Regions from separate parts of the uncultured Exiguobacterium sp. genome, predicted to be linked through region 3. Evidence: riboswitches for the same ligand, from Rfam matches in the RefSeq annotation. Region 3 holds a riboswitch; each other region holds the start of a gene.
What was found. A riboswitch is a leader RNA that binds a small molecule or an ion and turns the genes downstream of it on or off. The one in region 3 is predicted to bind S-adenosylmethionine.

Region 1: linked by a shared signal. The riboswitch ahead of ACHWTJ_RS02215 (alpha/beta hydrolase) and the one ahead of ACHWTJ_RS15535 (2,3-diketo-5-methylthiopentyl-1-phosphate enolase) in region 3 are both predicted to bind S-adenosylmethionine.
Region 2: linked by a shared signal. The riboswitch ahead of ACHWTJ_RS13100 (LLM class flavin-dependent oxidoreductase) and the one ahead of ACHWTJ_RS15535 (2,3-diketo-5-methylthiopentyl-1-phosphate enolase) in region 3 are both predicted to bind S-adenosylmethionine.
Region 4: linked by a shared signal. The riboswitch ahead of ACHWTJ_RS13820 (Na+/H+ antiporter NhaC family protein) and the one ahead of ACHWTJ_RS15535 (2,3-diketo-5-methylthiopentyl-1-phosphate enolase) in region 3 are both predicted to bind S-adenosylmethionine.

Annotation. Positions count from the first base shown of each region.
Region 1 is NZ_CAXYJR010000005.1:61,299-65,510, reverse strand. Features, by position in the region: gene ACHWTJ_RS02220 (methionine ABC transporter ATP-binding protein) at 1-1,026, opposite strand; gene ACHWTJ_RS02225 (methionine ABC transporter permease) at 1-11, opposite strand, end outside; SAM riboswitch class I at 1,113-1,216, opposite strand; SAM riboswitch class I at 1,466-1,567, shown strand; gene ACHWTJ_RS02215 (alpha/beta hydrolase) at 1,635-2,393, shown strand; gene ACHWTJ_RS02210 (thymidine kinase) at 2,473-3,087, opposite strand; gene ACHWTJ_RS02205 (DedA family protein) at 3,271-3,921, shown strand; gene ACHWTJ_RS02200 (type B 50S ribosomal protein L31) at 3,957-4,202, opposite strand.
Region 2 is NZ_CAXYJR010000006.1:2,895-7,106, reverse strand. Features, by position in the region: gene ACHWTJ_RS13110 (hypothetical protein) at 1-254, opposite strand, end outside; gene ACHWTJ_RS13105 (RimK family alpha-L-glutamate ligase) at 332-1,279, opposite strand; gene ACHWTJ_RS13100 (LLM class flavin-dependent oxidoreductase) at 1,276-2,334, opposite strand; SAM riboswitch class I at 2,409-2,513, opposite strand; gene ACHWTJ_RS13095 (DUF975 family protein) at 2,626-3,264, opposite strand; gene ACHWTJ_RS13090 (DUF2325 domain-containing protein) at 3,329-4,212, opposite strand, start outside.
Region 3 is NZ_CAXYJR010000007.1:299,645-303,856, reverse strand. Features, by position in the region: gene mtnA (S-methyl-5-thioribose-1-phosphate isomerase) at 1-495, opposite strand, end outside; gene mtnK (S-methyl-5-thioribose kinase) at 492-1,658, opposite strand; SAM riboswitch class I at 1,737-1,840, opposite strand; SAM riboswitch class I at 2,046-2,147, shown strand; gene ACHWTJ_RS15535 (2,3-diketo-5-methylthiopentyl-1-phosphate enolase) at 2,218-3,408, shown strand; gene ACHWTJ_RS15530 (2-hydroxy-3-keto-5-methylthiopentenyl-1-phosphate phosphatase) at 3,405-4,064, shown strand; gene ACHWTJ_RS15525 (methylthioribulose 1-phosphate dehydratase) at 4,061-4,212, shown strand, end outside.
Region 4 is NZ_CAXYJR010000006.1:148,513-152,724, forward strand. Features, by position in the region: gene ACHWTJ_RS13810 (aldo/keto reductase) at 1-93, opposite strand, end outside; gene ACHWTJ_RS13815 (hypothetical protein) at 252-455, shown strand; gene ACHWTJ_RS13820 (Na+/H+ antiporter NhaC family protein) at 500-1,810, opposite strand; SAM riboswitch class I at 1,892-1,996, opposite strand; gene ACHWTJ_RS13825 (metal ABC transporter solute-binding protein, Zn/Mn family) at 2,066-3,043, opposite strand; gene ACHWTJ_RS13830 (alpha/beta hydrolase) at 3,212-4,201, shown strand.

The DNA of each region.
Region 1 (4,212 bases), on a different contig from region 3:
TTAACTAGCATCAGCGAGCACCTCCTCAACGGTTACCTGTGCCTGATCGATGTAGTGTAAGGCACGTTTCACTTCTGTCGTCTCACCGATTAATTCTACGAGCAGAGTGCCAAACGGTGTCTCCTGCAACTCTGTGATGCTCCCGTGCAGGATATTAACATCGACGTCAAAGCGTTTTGCGACTTGCGATAAGAGTGGTTGTCCGGTGTGATGTCCGAGGAAGTGAATCTTATAGATCGGATGCGCACGCGACTCGATCAGCTGGCGAATCGATGCTGGAATCTCGTCATGCATGACAGACCGAACAAAGTTTTTTGCCGTCTCGGTCTGCGGGTTTGAAAAGACATCAAAGACCGTTCCTGACTCGATCAGTTTCCCAGCTTCGATGACGGCGACACGATCGCAAATCTCCCGGATGACACCCATCTCGTGGGTGATCAAGAGAATCGTGATCCCGTACTCCGCGTTGATCCGTTTTAATAACTGGAGAATATGATGCGTCGTCTGGGGATCAAGCGCTGACGTCGCTTCGTCACATAAGAGGACGGAAGGTTGCGTCGCGAGTGCCCGGGCGATACCAATGCGCTGTTTCTGCCCACCCGACAATTGATCTGGATAATGATCCGCCTTGTCCGCGAGATCGACGAATTCGAGCAACTCCATCACCCGGCGTCGAATCTCATCTTTCTTGACGCCTGCAAGAACGAGTGGTTTTGCGACATTTGTAAAGACCGTGTTCGCATTTAATAGATTGAAGTGCTGAAAGATCATCCCGATCCGTTGTTTTGCTTGACGCAATTTTTTCGGAGACAGTTGCGTTAAATCTTCCCCATCAACCGTCACCGTCCCTGACGTCGGTCGTTCTAACAGATTGACACAGCGGAGCAGTGAACTTTTCCCGGCACCGCTAAAGCCAATGACACCAAAGATTTCGCCTTTTTCGATCGTCAGGTCGACACCATCGAGCGCTGCGATCGTCTGATCTTTCGTGACGTACGTTTTTTTGACTTGATGAAATGCAATCATTCCGTTTTCCCCCTTCATTCAACAAAAAAGGTCCCTTCTTGAGAAACAAGAAGAGACCTGGATCCGCACAGTGGCAGAATCCACTCCACTCATCTCTCAGACATCTGTCTGATGGAATTGGCACAGTGCTCATAATGAGTCTGTTGCCGAGGTTTCGTAGGGCCAGTCCCTCCACCTCTCTGGATAAGTATTGCGGTATGAAATTCGTATGTGTGTTGTTGCGTTGTTGCTTATGTCGTAAAACTAATTTTTACATTACGGGTCGGAACTTTAAAAGTCAACCAACTTTGCAAAAATAATCCATTTGGCGCATATCGATGGATCAACAAGTTATGAGTTAGCTTACTGAACGGATCATGATTCGTCAATAACGATTTGACAAGTCATTTTCGAACGTGCTACCATCGTTTCAATGATTAATCCGACAATTCCAATATGATATTTATCAAGAGTGAACGAGAGACCTGGCTCTATGACTTCACGGCAACCTGCAATCTGTAAGGTGCTCCGACCAGCAAAGCGCGGCTTTGGATGATACGGTGAAAAACTCGTGGGCGTCCAAGCAGTGACGTCGACGAGTTTTTTTCATGAATGGAGGAAAAAGAGTAATGATGAACTATCCTGTATTGACTGGTGCCGAAGCATTTTATCTTCAAGGTGGACCGATCGGTATTCTGATCTGTCATGGTTTTAATGCCACACCGCAAAGTGTTCGAGACGTCGGTGAGGCATTTGCTGCTGAAGGTTTTACCGTCTATGCCCCGCGCTTACGTGGCCACGGAACGAACGTCCGCGAGTTCGAACAATCGACTGCTCGATGTTGGAAACAAAGCCTGCAAGACGGCTATGCACGTCTACAAGAAACATGCGATCAAGTTTTCGTTATCGGCCAATCAATGGGTGCGACGCTTGCGCTGTCACTCGCTGCTGACGGGATTCCGTTCGCCGGCATCATTACAATCAATGCTGCACTCTCCGTTCCGTCCTATGAATCACTCTCGTTCGAGGACGGGCCACAGTATTTACCGGAAGGGGCACCGGATATCAAACGGTCTGCCTTCGAAATCATCTATGACCTCGTTCCGAGCCGTTGTGCATTCGAACTCGTCCGCTTGATGGATGAAACGAAAGGACGCTTGGGATCGATCCTTCTACCGACCTTGATTCTTTACTCAGCGACCGATCACGTCGTTCCGCCGTCGAGCTCGGATTATCTGCATCAGCACATCGGAACAAATGATAAACGAAGCTACTGTTTACTCAACTCGTATCACGTCGCGACACTCGATCATGACCAGGATCTGATCGTCCGTGAATCGATCCGCTTCATCGAACGCTCGAGCCGGTTCTCACAGGAAACAGGATAATAAAAAAGCAGCTATTCGTCTTCACTTAGAATCGAATAGCTGTTACATCAAAGGACGACCATCATCGGTACGTCTTTTTTTAATTTTCTTGGTGTTGCACCGATTGGAGCGGCTTCGGTTTTCCAGGCACTTCATGGCAATGGCGGCACCGTGGCTCATACGATTCCGACGCTCCGACTAGGATGATCGGATCATCGTAGTTCGCTGGTTTCCCATCAATCAACCGTTGTGTCCGAGAAGCCGGATCACCACACGAAAGACAGATTGCCTGTAGTTTCGTCACAAATTCTGCCCGTGCCAGTAATTCCGGCATCTTACCGAATGGCTCTGCTCGGAAGTCCTGATCGAGCCCTGCACAAATGACGCGTTTTCCGTCTTGTGCGAGTGCTTCGATGACTTGTACGATCTCATCATCAAAGAATTGAACTTCATCAATGCCAACGATTTGTGTCTCTTCTGCTACTGCCGCATAAAGGTCTCGACTCGTCGCCATCGGGATGGCTACGACGGAGTTACCTACATGAGAAACGACATGTTCTTCATGGTACCGGTCGTCGATTGCCGGCTTGAATACTTGAACAGGCAGTTTGCCGTACTGCGCCCGTCTGACACGACGAATCAACTCTTCCGATTTCCCGGAAAACATACTGCCACAAATTACTTCGATCCAGCCGTACTGATTTATTACATGCATCATCGTCCGACACCGTCCTCTAAAAATAGTCACTTTAACGAGTATAGCTCGAAACGGTATCGAGAAAAAGGGTTGACTTCCGGAAATCAAAATTCATTTTTTCTTTCCCTAGAATTTTTGTCCTTTCATTCCAAGTGTCCCCTATTTCCTGTACACTGAAGAAGAAGATTCTCACGAAAGAAGGTGTCCCCGATTCATCATCTCTTACACGACATCCTGCACCAATATGGTGCGCTTGGTCTCTCCGTTCTTCTCGCAGGTGGTATCGTGGGATTACCGGTTCCTGATGAGACCCTACTCGTTTTGTCCGGATTTTGGATGCATCAAGGCAATCTACCGCTCCTCGGTACGATTCTTGCCGCTTATGCCGGAAGTTGCATCGGAATGACAATCAGTTATGTACTTGGTTTAAAACTCGGGATGCCTCTACTGCATCGCGTCGGACCGAAAATGCGCATCTCAGAAAAACATATTCTCTCCGCTGAAGCCGGATTTCGTCGTTACGGAAAGTCGGTCTTGATCATCGGTTACTACATACCGGGTCTTCGTCAGCTCTCTGCTTTTTTTGCGGGTGTCTCAAAAATGCCGTTTCGCGTTTTTGCGAGCTATGCGTATACAGGTGCCTTGATTTGGATCAGCGTATTTTTAGGCGCCGGTTACTTCGTCGGTCGTCATATCTCGTTCCATAAAATCGTCGACTACATCTTGGCGCATCCGGATATCCTGCCGTACTTGATTGGGATTGTTGGTGGAATTGCTTTCTCATTCGTCTTGAAGACGTATCTTGCGTATCGTTCGCAATTCAGCCTATACAAAAACAGCCTGCTTCCGTAAAGGAGGCAGGCTGTTTTTTAAGAACCGGCAAGTGATTACTTGCGGCCGTATTTTTTGTTGAAGCGATCGACACGACCATCTGCCGCGTTGAACTTTTGACGACCTGTGTAGAATGGGTGCGAGTCTGAAGACACATCCACACGGATGAGTGGGTACTCGTTACCATCTTCCCAAGTGATCGTTTCGTTCGAAGAACGAGTAGAACCGCTTAAGAATTTGTACTCAGTCGTTGAATCCATAAATACTACTTTGTTGTAGTTAGGGTGAATTCCTTGTTTCATGGTTGATTTC
Region 2 (4,212 bases), on a different contig from region 3:
AACGTGAATCCAATCGTGTTTTGTTTGAAATCTGATTCATTCGTATACGCTAAATCGGTCACGATGTAGGTTTCAAGTCGATTGCCTTGCATGTACGTCTGACGATACGTTGAACCAACGACACCGGGTTTTCGTTCAATCACCTCATGCTGGACGACGCCCGGAATCAAGCGTTGCAGCCGGGTGTGATCAAACAGATGCCATGCTTCTTCGATCGGAATATCGAGCTGTCGTTCTTCTCTCCACGTGATCATACACCTGCCCCCTTTTTTAATAGAAATACCCTGTCATCCGGTCTTGTAACGTCCGGTGACAGGGCGGGAGCAGATTCTTATTTTACTGTGCTTGTTTCAAGGGCTGCACCGAGGAACTTCGCCAGTTCGAGCATGCCGTAGCGTCCTGCAGCTGCCTCAGCATCCGAATTGTAATTCGTATTCGTATTGACGTCATACGTATAGATCGTACCTGACGCATCCTTGATGAACTCGATGCCAGCGACAGCGATTTGGTTCGCTTGAAGGAACGCTTCATACTTTTCAATAATTGGATCATTGAAATCTTCAACGATTTGGAACTTCATCGGTGTTTGTGGCGCTTCTTCTCCGACTGGGCAGAACAAGTCGTCAATCACACATGCATCTGCCGGGCAGAGTTCGAATCCTTCTGACGTATCAACTCGAACCGCGTAGACAAACTTTCCACCTACGAACTCACAACGCGTGATATACGGCTCCGGTGCTTGGATATATTCTTGAATCAACGTGATCCCATCGACTGGTTCGTCGAATGTCGGACCATCGAGATAAGATTCAAGTGCTTCAATCGAATGGAATAACTGGACACCAAGACCTTTCCCGGCACGGTTGTGTTTTGTGATGAATGACGAAACACCGATTTCTTTTGCTGCTTGTACGATTTGATCGCGTCCGACGGCAGCCGTCGTCTTCGGTACACGAATCCCAGCCTTACGCAACGCCGTGTATTGATTGACTTTGCTGACTTCTAGACGAAGCGCACGCGTTCCGTTAAAGACAGTCCGGTCATGCTCTTCTAACCAAGCGAGGACTCCTTCCGTCAACTCCGGCGCGTAACGATGCCCCCGCGTATGCGAAGAGGCACTCATCCGGCTGTAAAAGACACCTTCTGGCGGCAGTTCATCCAGCGGAACGATTCCTTCATTCAAGTGCCACTGTTCATACGGCAATTCGAGTTCTTCGAGACGTTTGATGAGATGATCCGTCCATTCTTGGTTTTCGTGGAGAATATGAATTTTTGTCATGATTGTTGACCTACCTTTCGTTTCGCTTCGACCAGCGGCATTACGTCACGAGCAAAGCGCTCCATTTCTTCAAGTTGTGGTGAGAATTGTAACAAAAGTAACGTGACACCGACGGCTTCGAACGCTAGAATCCGTTCAGCGATTTGTTCTGGTGTCCCGATTAAATTCGGACGTAGACCACGGTTCGAGACGGAATAATCGTTTCGCTCGACCTGTTGCTCCAGTTGCGATTTACTGATGAAATCCTGATAACCCGCATAACCGGCGCTGTCTTCCTTGACGTCTGTGATCCGTTGCCACTCAAGAAGCGCTTCTTCTTCCGTATCCCGACAAATGATGTAGGCCGCAAGACCAAAGCTCTCAAGCGGTGCGTGTCCCGTCGCTTCCCGACGTACTTTCATATCGTTGATTTTATGAGCTACCTCTTCGACCGTGCCCCCATGCATGACATAAGCGTCACAGTGTTCGACGATCGTCCGCTTTCCAGCTTCACTCTCTCCACCAGCGTAGAGCTTGATGCCTGGACGCTGGACGGGCTTCGGATGAAGTTCCGCCTGCTCGATCGTGTAGTGATTACCGGAGAAGCTATACGGTGACGCATCTGCCCATAGTCCTTTCATGACCGTGACGAACTCTTCCGTCCGAGCATAGCGTTCATCGTGTGCTGTGAAGATACCGTTGTATTGTTTGGCTTCCTCTGCCCACCACGCTGACACGACGTTGAGCGTAAAGCGTCCACCACTCAACTGATCGATGTTTGCCGCCATCTTCGCCGTCGTCGCTGGATTATGGAACCCGGGACGTACAGCAGTCATGATCTCTAAGCGTTCCGTCGTTGCAGCAATCGCCGCTGCCGTCGTCCATGCCTCAAGACTCGGTTCCTTAATGCCTTTGATATCATTCAAGTTCAATTCCGCGATCAACGTCGTCGAGAAGCCGATCCGTTCTGCTGTTTGTGCGACTTGTTTCGCATAATCGAATGTCGCAGGCATCTGTTCATCTTCGACGTTACGTAACCATCCCCCAAAAATCGGTAACCAAAAACCATACTCCACTCTATCGTCCCCCTTATCATAAAAAAACGCTCTTTTCGAAGTTCGAAAAGAGCGACGGTATCTTGTCCTGTCCGCTCTTATCTTCGGAAGGTATATCCCTTCCTGGAAGTAGCACCTTCCGCCGTAGCGGGGTTGCTGAAGTGTCTTCGGGCCAGTCCCTCGACTTCTCTAGATAAGATGTGTTGCATTCATCGTACAAAATTCACTGAACTAAAGCAACCATTAAACCGTCTTTTCCAATCGGAATTATTTCACGCATAAAAAATCCCGACGTAATGTCGGGATCAGGAATTAATATGGTGCGACGAAATCTGATGTTGGCTCTGGTGCTTGTTCACCACGAACACGATCATAGAATTTTGCAAAGGTGACACTGAAATACGGTGTAATCCACAAGAATGCTAGACCTAGGGTAACGATTCCTAAAAGAGCCCAACCAATAAACGATAGTAAGAGCATGAATGCTTCCATTTTATGCCCGTCCATCATTTTCCGGGAGCGTGTAATGGCTTCTAAGATACCAATTGATGGTTCATCCCGCAAAATATAGAACGTTAGCATGTAAGAAAATGATTTAATGATTCCCGGTACGACTAATAGCAGAAACCATAGGAAGATAAAAAAGAATTGTACGATAGCTAGACCAATCACTTTGAAAAACATGCCATATGGTTCAAATAAATCCGTTACTTTCGTTTCTTCTCCACGAGCAATCGACATCGCAATCCAAGTCCAACCGACTCCGACCGGAATCAATAAAATCGATACTAATGATACGACGAGATCCATGGTATTAGCTGGTTCGTCCACATCTGATCCAAATAATCCAGGTACACCTTGAATAATACTAAACAGAATAACTGTTAGGACTGCGAATCCCCAACGACCGCTGAGCGACGCCTTTGCCGCTTTTTTTAATTGAGATGACATGAGTAAGGTCCTCCTTGAAAAAATAAGTTCTCACCTTACTCTACGGCTTATAACTTCTAATGTTTCACTCTTTTTTCAATAATTTCCCGTCTCGTTGCTGGTTAAGCCAAGCGCGCTCAAGTTGTCGCTCACATGCCGTGTATAACGAACGTCGACCATCGAGGCGTTCCATCGCAAATGGAATACCATGTTTTTTCGCCTGCGCGATGACATGTGCACTCGCTGCATGAGAAACGCGACTCGTTACGACGACGATCGCGTCCGTCTTTTTGGCGAGGCAGGCAATCTTTTTCGCGGACTGTGCGTCTCCTGCCAGATGAATCAATTCGATCCCCGTCGGCGCAAAGAACTCACGATAGACAGCGGTCTGTTGTTCGTTTCCAACGATGACGAGACGCATGCCTGTGAAGCGCGTGAAATCAAGCGGTGTCTTATCAACGAAATCCATCAATTGTCCGGGTACAGCTGTCGTCACGATCGGTTCAATCGTTCGCTCTTTTGGCATACGGACGCGACGCTGCGCTTTTTTAGCTTTCGGCACCGTTTGCCGTTTCATTTTCCGTGCATACCGGTCCGATTTTTTCGCTGTCACAGGTGTCTTCACTACCGGTTGTTCTATCGCTGATGAGCGGTTGGATGATGTATTGACGATCGGTTCTTCATACGTGAACGGATGCTTCCAAGCAATCGTCAGTGTATCCTTCCGTCCCCGCCACATGACGAGATCGACGAGTTGCCCTGCTTCCAGTCGGAAATAGCGCATGTCTTCTACCGGTACGACATAATAAAACGGTCTGCCCGACTCATCTTGCAGTGGACCATTCACCGTTTCCTCAATGATTCCATGCGCTTTGACGATTGCTTGTTCAAACACGACACGTTCCGGATTCTCTTTCATTCGCTCCGTCGAGACGACGGCTTCGATACGACATATCGTTTTTTGATCAT
Region 3 (4,212 bases):
AGCAGCGGTCGCAATCGATCCAGCATTACAAATCGTGAGGATCCGGTTGCCTGACTGGAACAATTCCAACGCATGAATCCCGATTTGACGTGACGTCTGAGCATCTTGATCATATAAGGCAATCGTCCGCTGCTCGAGCCGTTCGCGAATCTCTTCTACCGACGTCCCGTCTCGAATGATTGGATTCAGTTGATCAAGGACATTTCGCAAGTTGACGGCCGTCGGTCGTGTCGCGAGTAACGTCGCCGATGTCTCAAGCAAGGCTTGCTTGTAGATCGGTAGTTCTGCTTCAAACCGGTACGCTTCCTGAACAAGCACGAATCCCCCAAATAAGCTGATCGCAGGTGCACCCCGAACGCGCAGTTGTTTGATCGCCTCGACTGCTTGTGCGAGATCGGTAATGACTTCATAGTGTTCTTCCTGCGGTAGACGTGTCTGATCGAGAATCGTCAAGACACGGTCTTCGTAACGGATACTTTGAACGAATGTACTCATCGGCTAAGTTCCTCCGTTACATCAAAGTTTCTTAAATCATCGAATGTCCGGCATTCTGTACGGCGTTTGATTAACGCTGCTCCTAGACGGAGGGCGTGACGTTTCCGCTCTAAGCGTTCCGTCGTTGAATTGATTGATTCTAAATCAGCGACCGGTGCAAGACCGATCGTCCGCCGAATCAATTCGCAACCGGCAAAGCCAAGGGCATCCTGCAAGATCGTACTCAGTACATCATCGACGAGTCCTGATGCCTGGAACGGTTCGACGGCTTCCCGTTCCCATAAGGCACGGAACGTTGAAGCGAACGTCAGCCAGAACGTATCGATGTCCTTGATTCGGGCATCACGGAGTGCCGGGTAATCTGGATATGCCGCGAAGAATAGATGCGCAATGAACTGCCCGACATCGAATCCGAATGGACCATAAAAGGCGAATTCTGGATCGATGACTTTCGTTTCCGTCGCCGAGGCGAAGATGCTGCCTGTATGTAAATCGCCATGCAATAAGGCGTCGCCTTTCGTGATAAAGAGCGCTTCGAGTTTTGCGACTTCGCGTTTCAACTCATCGTCTGCCCATAGACGTGCCACCTCTCCTTCGAGTCCGGCTTCAATCTCGTTCGTCTCCGCGTCATGGAACGGATCCGTGAAGATTAATTTTTCCGTAATGTCGCACAAGTCTGGATTGTAGTACGTTCGGGCGACACGTTTCTTTTCAACCGGACCAAGTGCAAAGTCCGATGTATGGAATAACGTCCGAGCGAGATAAGAACCGATATGTTCCGCAAGCAACGGATACTGTTCACCTGCAAGTAAACCGCTTCGAACGATCGTCAGATGTGAAAGATCTTCCATGACCGTATACGCCTCTTCATGACTGGCATGAAAAACACGTGGCACGAACGGTACGGCATGCCGTGCGAATTCACGGAGTGCGGATTGCTCGATCCACGCCCGTTCGAGCGATAACGGCCAGCTCTCACCGACGACTTTTGCATACGGGAGTGCTTGTTTTAGAATCAATCGATGTTCACCTTCTCGAATCCGAAACACGAGGTTGAGGTTGCCGTCGCCAATCTCTTCTGCTTCGACGGCTCCGTCGCCGATCAGTCCTAATGTTCGAACACGATCAATCGCGTCCTGTTCTGTAAATGCTTTGTATGTCATCTCAGTTTCCCCCTATGTGATACACGAAAAAGCGCCTCTTTTCGTCATCGAAAAGAGGCGCAGGAAAGTCACTGCGTCCTCTTATCTCTCAGACGAAACGTCTGTTGGATGTAGCACCGTGCCTAGTGGTCGGTTGCTGCGGCGTCATCGGGCCAATTCCCTCTGCCAACTCGCGATAAGAGTCGTATGTAGTTGTCGTGTGTGATATTGATTTGAATCTTACGCAATCGACTTCCTCGCTGTCAAATCGAAATCAAGCAGAAACGGACATCATTTTTAAGTCATCTATAGAAAGAGTATTTTCAAAAAAATAAATTTTCTAAAAATAGTTTGACAAGTGACGATTCCCATGTAAAAATTGCAATTAGATTTCACAATTTCATCCAATTCTTATCAAGAGCAGACGGAGGGACAAGCCCTACGATGTCGCAGCAACCGACCTTTTGGCACGGTGCTAATTCTTGCAGCTACTAAGCTGACAGATAAGAGTCCACGTTCGAATCATTCATGGTCTCTTGTCGCTGACGAGAGACCATTTTTTTGTTGAAGGAGGAAAGACATGGCTTATATCACTGCTACTTATCAATTGACTGCCCGTGATCGACTCGAGCAGCGCGCTGAACAACTCGCGCTTGGTCTGACAGTCGGTTCTTGGACGGAACTGAATCATCTCGAACAACAACAACTCGCCTCGTTCAAAGGGGAAGTCGTACATACCGAAGAGCGCGATGGCAAAGGATATATCACGATTCGTTATCCGGAACATAACGTGTCGCGCGACTTTTCTGCGATTCTGACGACCGTCTTCGGGAAACTCTCACTCGACGGTGAAATCAAATTAACGGAATTGCTACTACCCGATACATTTACGTCGGACTTTCCAGGTGCGAAATTCGGGATTGAAGGGGTCCGTTCCTTGATTGGTGTCGAAGATCGCCCATTGTTAATGAGCATCTTCAAAGGAATCATCGGACGCGATTTATCGTTTCTTCGTGATCAACTCGAAGGACAACTCGCTGGTGGGATTGATCTCGTCAAAGACGATGAGATCCTATACGACAATCCGTTAACACCGACGATTGACCGGGCACGAATCGGACGTGAGGTCATCGATGCTCACTTCCACCGGACTGGTAAACGTGCGTTATATGCGATCACACTCAGCGGTCCCGTCTTTACGCTCAAGGATCAAGCCAAACGATTGATTGACGCTGGAGCGACTGCTTTCTTGCTGAATACCTTCACATACGGACTCGACGTCTTACGCGAACTGGCGAGTGATCCGGAAATCAACGTTCCGATCTTCAATCATCCAGCATATAGCGGTGCGTTGATTGCTAGCCCGAATCACGGAGTCGCGGCCCCTGTTTTACTCGGCACATTACCGCGTGCTGCTGGAGCAGACTTGACGCTATTCCCGTCTCCTTACGGCAATGTCGCTTTGCCAAAGGATGTCGCCCGTGGCATCGCAGTCGAAGCGACTCGTCTCGGTCAGACGAAATCGATCTTCCCGGTTCCTTCAGCCGGTATTCATCCTGGACTCGTCGCTCAACTCGTACGGGACTTCGGCATCGATTCCGTCATCAACGCCGGTGGCGGCGTACATGGTCATCCGCAAGGTGCTGCGGCTGGTGTCATCGCTTTCCGTCAGGCACTCGATGCAGCACTCGCAACTGAATCCCTATCGGCGGCAGCCTCTCGTCATGAAGAATTACAGATTGCCCTCGACGCTTGGGGGATCAAGTCATGACCGTACGGATTCTTTGTGACTTCGACGGTACGGTGACGACACAGGATAATATCATCGCGCTCATGCAGGCATTTGCGCCAGCGCGTGACTTCGAACCGTTGAAACGCGGCGTACTCGACCGGACGTTATCGATTCAGAGTGGTGTCGGGCAAATGTTCGCACTTCTGCCGTCTGACGGAAAAACAGCCTATCTTGACTTTTTGTTGGAGCGTGCGGTCATTCGCGACGGATTTTCGGAGTTACTGCAGTACAGTCGTCGTCAAGGCATCGATTTTTCGATCGTCAGCGGTGGAATGGACTTTTTCGTCGAACCGATCTTAGCGCCATTCCTTGAACAAGAACAGATTTACTGTAACGTTGCTGATTTCAGTGGTCCATTCGTCCATATCGATTGGCCAAACGTCTGCGATGCCCATTGCACGAACGGATGCGGCTGTTGTAAAACGTCCGTTGCTCGGACACTACGTAAAGACGGTGACGTCATCATCGTCATCGGCGACTCGGTGACGGACTTCGAACTCGCAAAACAAGCGGATCGTGTCTATGCCCGTGATTATCTGATCACGTTGTGTGAAGAGAACGATATCGCCTATACACCGTTTGAGACGTTCCACGATATCGTTCATGATTTAACACGAGCGGAGGTGACAACATGACATTCATGCGACGGTATGAAGAGCTACGCGCCATCAAACAAGAGCTTGCGGCGCGCGATTGGTTCCCTGGTACGAGTGGCAATCTCGCCATTCGGACGTCCGGTGTCCCGGTTGAATTCCTTGTGACGGCAAGCGGAAAAGATAAACG
Region 4 (4,212 bases), on a different contig from region 3:
AGCAGCTGGTGCTTCTGTTTCTTCGTCTACTTGCCAGACACCGAATCCGATTTGGGGAATCGTAATACCGTTTGAAAGTTTTGCGTATTGCATGTGTTACTCCTCCTCATAAAACGTAGTTTAGATTTGCTTGTTTAGTTTAGCACGAACGAGCATAGCCGTCCGTTTCTATGCTCATGAAGAGATAGGATATGAGGTAAAATAGAAGCGTAATAAAATCTGAATGCCTGTCCAAAAAAGGAGGATAACAGATGGCTCAAAAGAATAAAAAGCTATCAAAGGGAGCTTGGCTTAGTATTAGTGCCTTGCTGGTCACACAAGCAGTGAGTCTATTTTTTAGTGCACGAAAGTCAGGACGTAATCCGTGGGTCTGGGGAGGCGCTGGACTCCTTCAGTTTCCACTTCCGGCAATCGCCTATTTAATCTTAGAACGACAAGCAAAGCAGAAAAAATAATGAAACAGGTCCAATCGTCGACGCGATTGGACCTGTTTTTATGGTTAAGAAGAAATTTTTTCTTGTTTCGTCGAAGTCTTCTTCATCCGTGGCAATCCGAAGAAGATAGCAATCGATCCACAGACGAAGAGCAGGAACGGATAGAACAGATACGGAATCAGTTCCGGCGAAGCCGTCTTCGTCAACTCTGCTGCAATCAAGAGTTGTGCCCCATACGGAATGATACCTTGAATACCGCAAGAGAAGATATCAAGAATACTCGCTGATTTCTTACGATCGATTTCATACGTATCGGCGATTTCAGCCGCGAGTGGTCCAGCGACGAGAATCGAGATTGTATTGTTCGCCGTTGCGAGGTTCGTCGCGCTGACGAGTGCCGCCATACTGAATTCGGCACCACGACGCTGTGAAATCTTGCGCGTCAACGTCTCTTTCAAGTAGGCGATTCCACCGTTGAACGTGATCAAACTGACGAGACCACCCATGAGGAGCGTCAAAATCGAAATCTCTGCCATGCCCATCATTCCTTTTGACATCGAAAGGACGAACCCACTTAAACCGAAGCTACCGTCAATCATACCGATGATGCCAGTGAGCAATGTACCACCGACGAGAACGAGGATGACATTGACACCAAATAATGCAAGGACGATGACAGCGAGATATGGAATCAATTTGTAGAACTCGAATGCTTTAGCCGTTACCGCATCGCCAGAACCAGAAACGAACGCGAGTAAGATGACAGTCAAGATGGCAGCCGGTAGGACGATCATGAAGTTCGTCCGGAATTTATCACGCATGTTCGTTTTTTGCGTCCGGACGGCGGCAATCGTCGTATCTGAGATGAACGACAGGTTATCGCCGAACATCGAACCCCCAACGACTGACGCTGCTGCGATTGCGACGTTGATGCCTGTTGCTTCATGAATACCGAAGGCGATCGGTGCGAGCGCAGCAATCGTTCCAGTCGAAGTTCCCATTGCCATCGAGATGAAGGCAGCGATGACGAACAGACCGCTCATCAGGAGTGACGGAGGTAGGAACGTTAAGGCAGCATTGACGGTTGCATCAATCGCACCGATCGCTTCCGCCGTTCCAGAGAACGTACCGGCTAATAAGAAGATGAAGACCATAATCATGATGTCGGGATTTCCGGCACCTGTTGCAATTCGTTCGACCGTTTGATTAATGGATCCTTTTGTCGTGATTGCAGCAAAGATCAAAGCGATCAATGCGGCGATAAGAATCGGAAATTTGTAAAAGTCGTCATAGAAGATCCCGGCTCCGATGAAGAGGACTAGGAATACGACGAGAGGAAGCAGCGCCCATTTGTTAGGCGTGATCGTTTCATTCATTGTTGACACCTCGTTTCTCAAAGATACAAAAAAAGACCCCTTCGCAAGAAAGAAGGAGGTCTTTATGAAATAAAGACGCTCTTCTTATCTCTCAAGCTTTCGCTTGCTGGATTTGGCACAGTACGAATCAAATCGTCCGCTGCCGAAACATCATTGGGCCAGTCCCTCCGTTTCTCGCGATAAAAAGAAGTCATTCAATTGTTGTAAAACACGTTTCTTACCGTATCGCATTGAGTAACGCGTGTCAACTGTACTTTACTGAAGTGCCTTTTTCAATGTTTGGACGTTTTCTTCCATCAAATTGAAATAAGAGCTGTTTTGTTGAGCTTTCGTGACCGACTCTAGATTATGAATCGTCACGGATTCAGCTCCGATTTCTTTTTGGATGACACGTGCGACCTTTGGTGAGACCGTTTCTTCGAACGCGACGTATTTCAAATCATGCATCCGTGCTTCTTTCACTAAAGCAGCCAATTGTTTTTGCGACGGTTCATCGGAAGGGGATATACCCGCGATTGGCAGTTGTGTGAAACCATATCGTTCTGCGAGGTAACCGTAAGCCGCATGCGTAACGAGAAGTTCTTTTTTCGATCCATCAGCGACCGCTTGTTTGAACTCTTCATCGAGTGCGTCAGCTTGTTGATCGAACGCTTTTAAGTTTTTTTCGAATGTTGTTTTGTCTTTTGGTACTTCTTTTGATAGAGCACTTGTAATCGAACGTGCCATTGCTTTTGCGTTGACAGGGTCGAGCCAGACGTGTGGATCGTATTTTCCGTGGTCATGCCCCTCTTCTTCATGCGTATGTTCATCCGTTGTATGATCATCGTGCCCTTCTTCTTCATGTGCATGAAGTGTAGCATTAGATTCTAGTAAGTTGACGTCCTTACTCGTCTCGACGAAGCGGACATCCGTGCCATTTAGACTCTCCTGGATTTTTTTCGAATACGGCTCGAGCGTCGTACCGGTTAAGAGGAACAAGTCGCCCTTAGCAATCTCAGTGAGTTGTTTTGACGTCGGCTCGTAAGAGTGGGGATCTGCTCCAGGTGGAACGATCATCTTGACGTCGACTTGATCACCACCGATTTCGCGGGCAATAGCAGCCGTCGCGAACGTCGATGCATAGATTTCTGTCTTTTTCTCATCTGAAGTCGATGAATTGGTGTTCGATCCACAAGCTGCGAGGATACTAGCGCTCGCGAATGCGACCGTTAAAGCAGGAACGATTTTCTTCATTATATGTTACCTCCGTTATTAAAACGTAATTATTCCGATTTGGACTTTTTCACTATAGCGGAACGCTGAAGAAGCGTCAAGTACGAATACCGAGACGTTCGACTTCTTTTAAAACGGGGTAAAAGATAACAAAGTGAAGAAACTGGCACGTCTTTTGGAGGTGATCAAGTGAAACGTGAAACTGCATGGCTAATGGGGGGAGCTGCATTACTAACGACAGCAGCTGCGGGAGCAAGTATCTGGAATAATTACGGTGCATTACTTCGGTGGACTGAACCCGCCTTGCCAATCACAGAAAAGCAACTCGCACCGCGGACACTCCTCTATAAACAAGTGGGAGACCGTGACTTACAACTCGATCTCTACTATCCGCCGGGGGAAGGACCGTTTCCGGTCGCCATCTACGCACACGGTGGCGCGTTCGTTCGAGGAGAGCGTGAAGACATGTTCTGTTTTAGCCCGATCGTTGATCGCTTGCTTGAACTTGGGGTTGCTGTCTGTAGTATCGATTATCGTCTGTTCGAAGAAGGTAGTTATTTTCCGGATAACCTCGAAGATGTAAGAGATGCATTATGTTTTTTGAACAAGAAAGCGGAGGAACTTCGCATTTTAAGAGGACGGATGATGGTATGGGGAGACTCAGCCGGAGCTGCACTCATGCTGACGACGGCACTTGCCCCATCTGCTTTCGTTGGGGAGCGCGATGAGCGACATATGCCATTGATCAGTGGTGTCATCGCCTTATATCCACCGACGAATTTTTTGTTGTTTAATTTCATCCAGACGTGGATTGCCCACATCAAGTTCTACAAAGGGGGGCGGGAAGAATGGCGCAAGTTGATGACGCACGTCTCACCTGTCACACACCTATCATCGGATGCCCCACCAATCATGCTCCTGCATGGCAAAAAAGACCCAATCGTCCCATTTTCCCAAGCCCTACATTTCGTTGAAAAAGGAGCCGATGTCGGAGCGGATGTTCGTTTGTTCTCTTTTCCGAATGGTACGCATTCACTTGCCAGTTTCGCTCAAACAGAAAATCCATTAAAAATTGAACGGTTACTTGATCGCATCGAGCAATTTACTTGTCAGGTGCTGTTACTGCCACCTCGGCAACTTCCGGATGAAAAACATGATACAATCAGTCATATTTCTTGAATGAAGGAGAC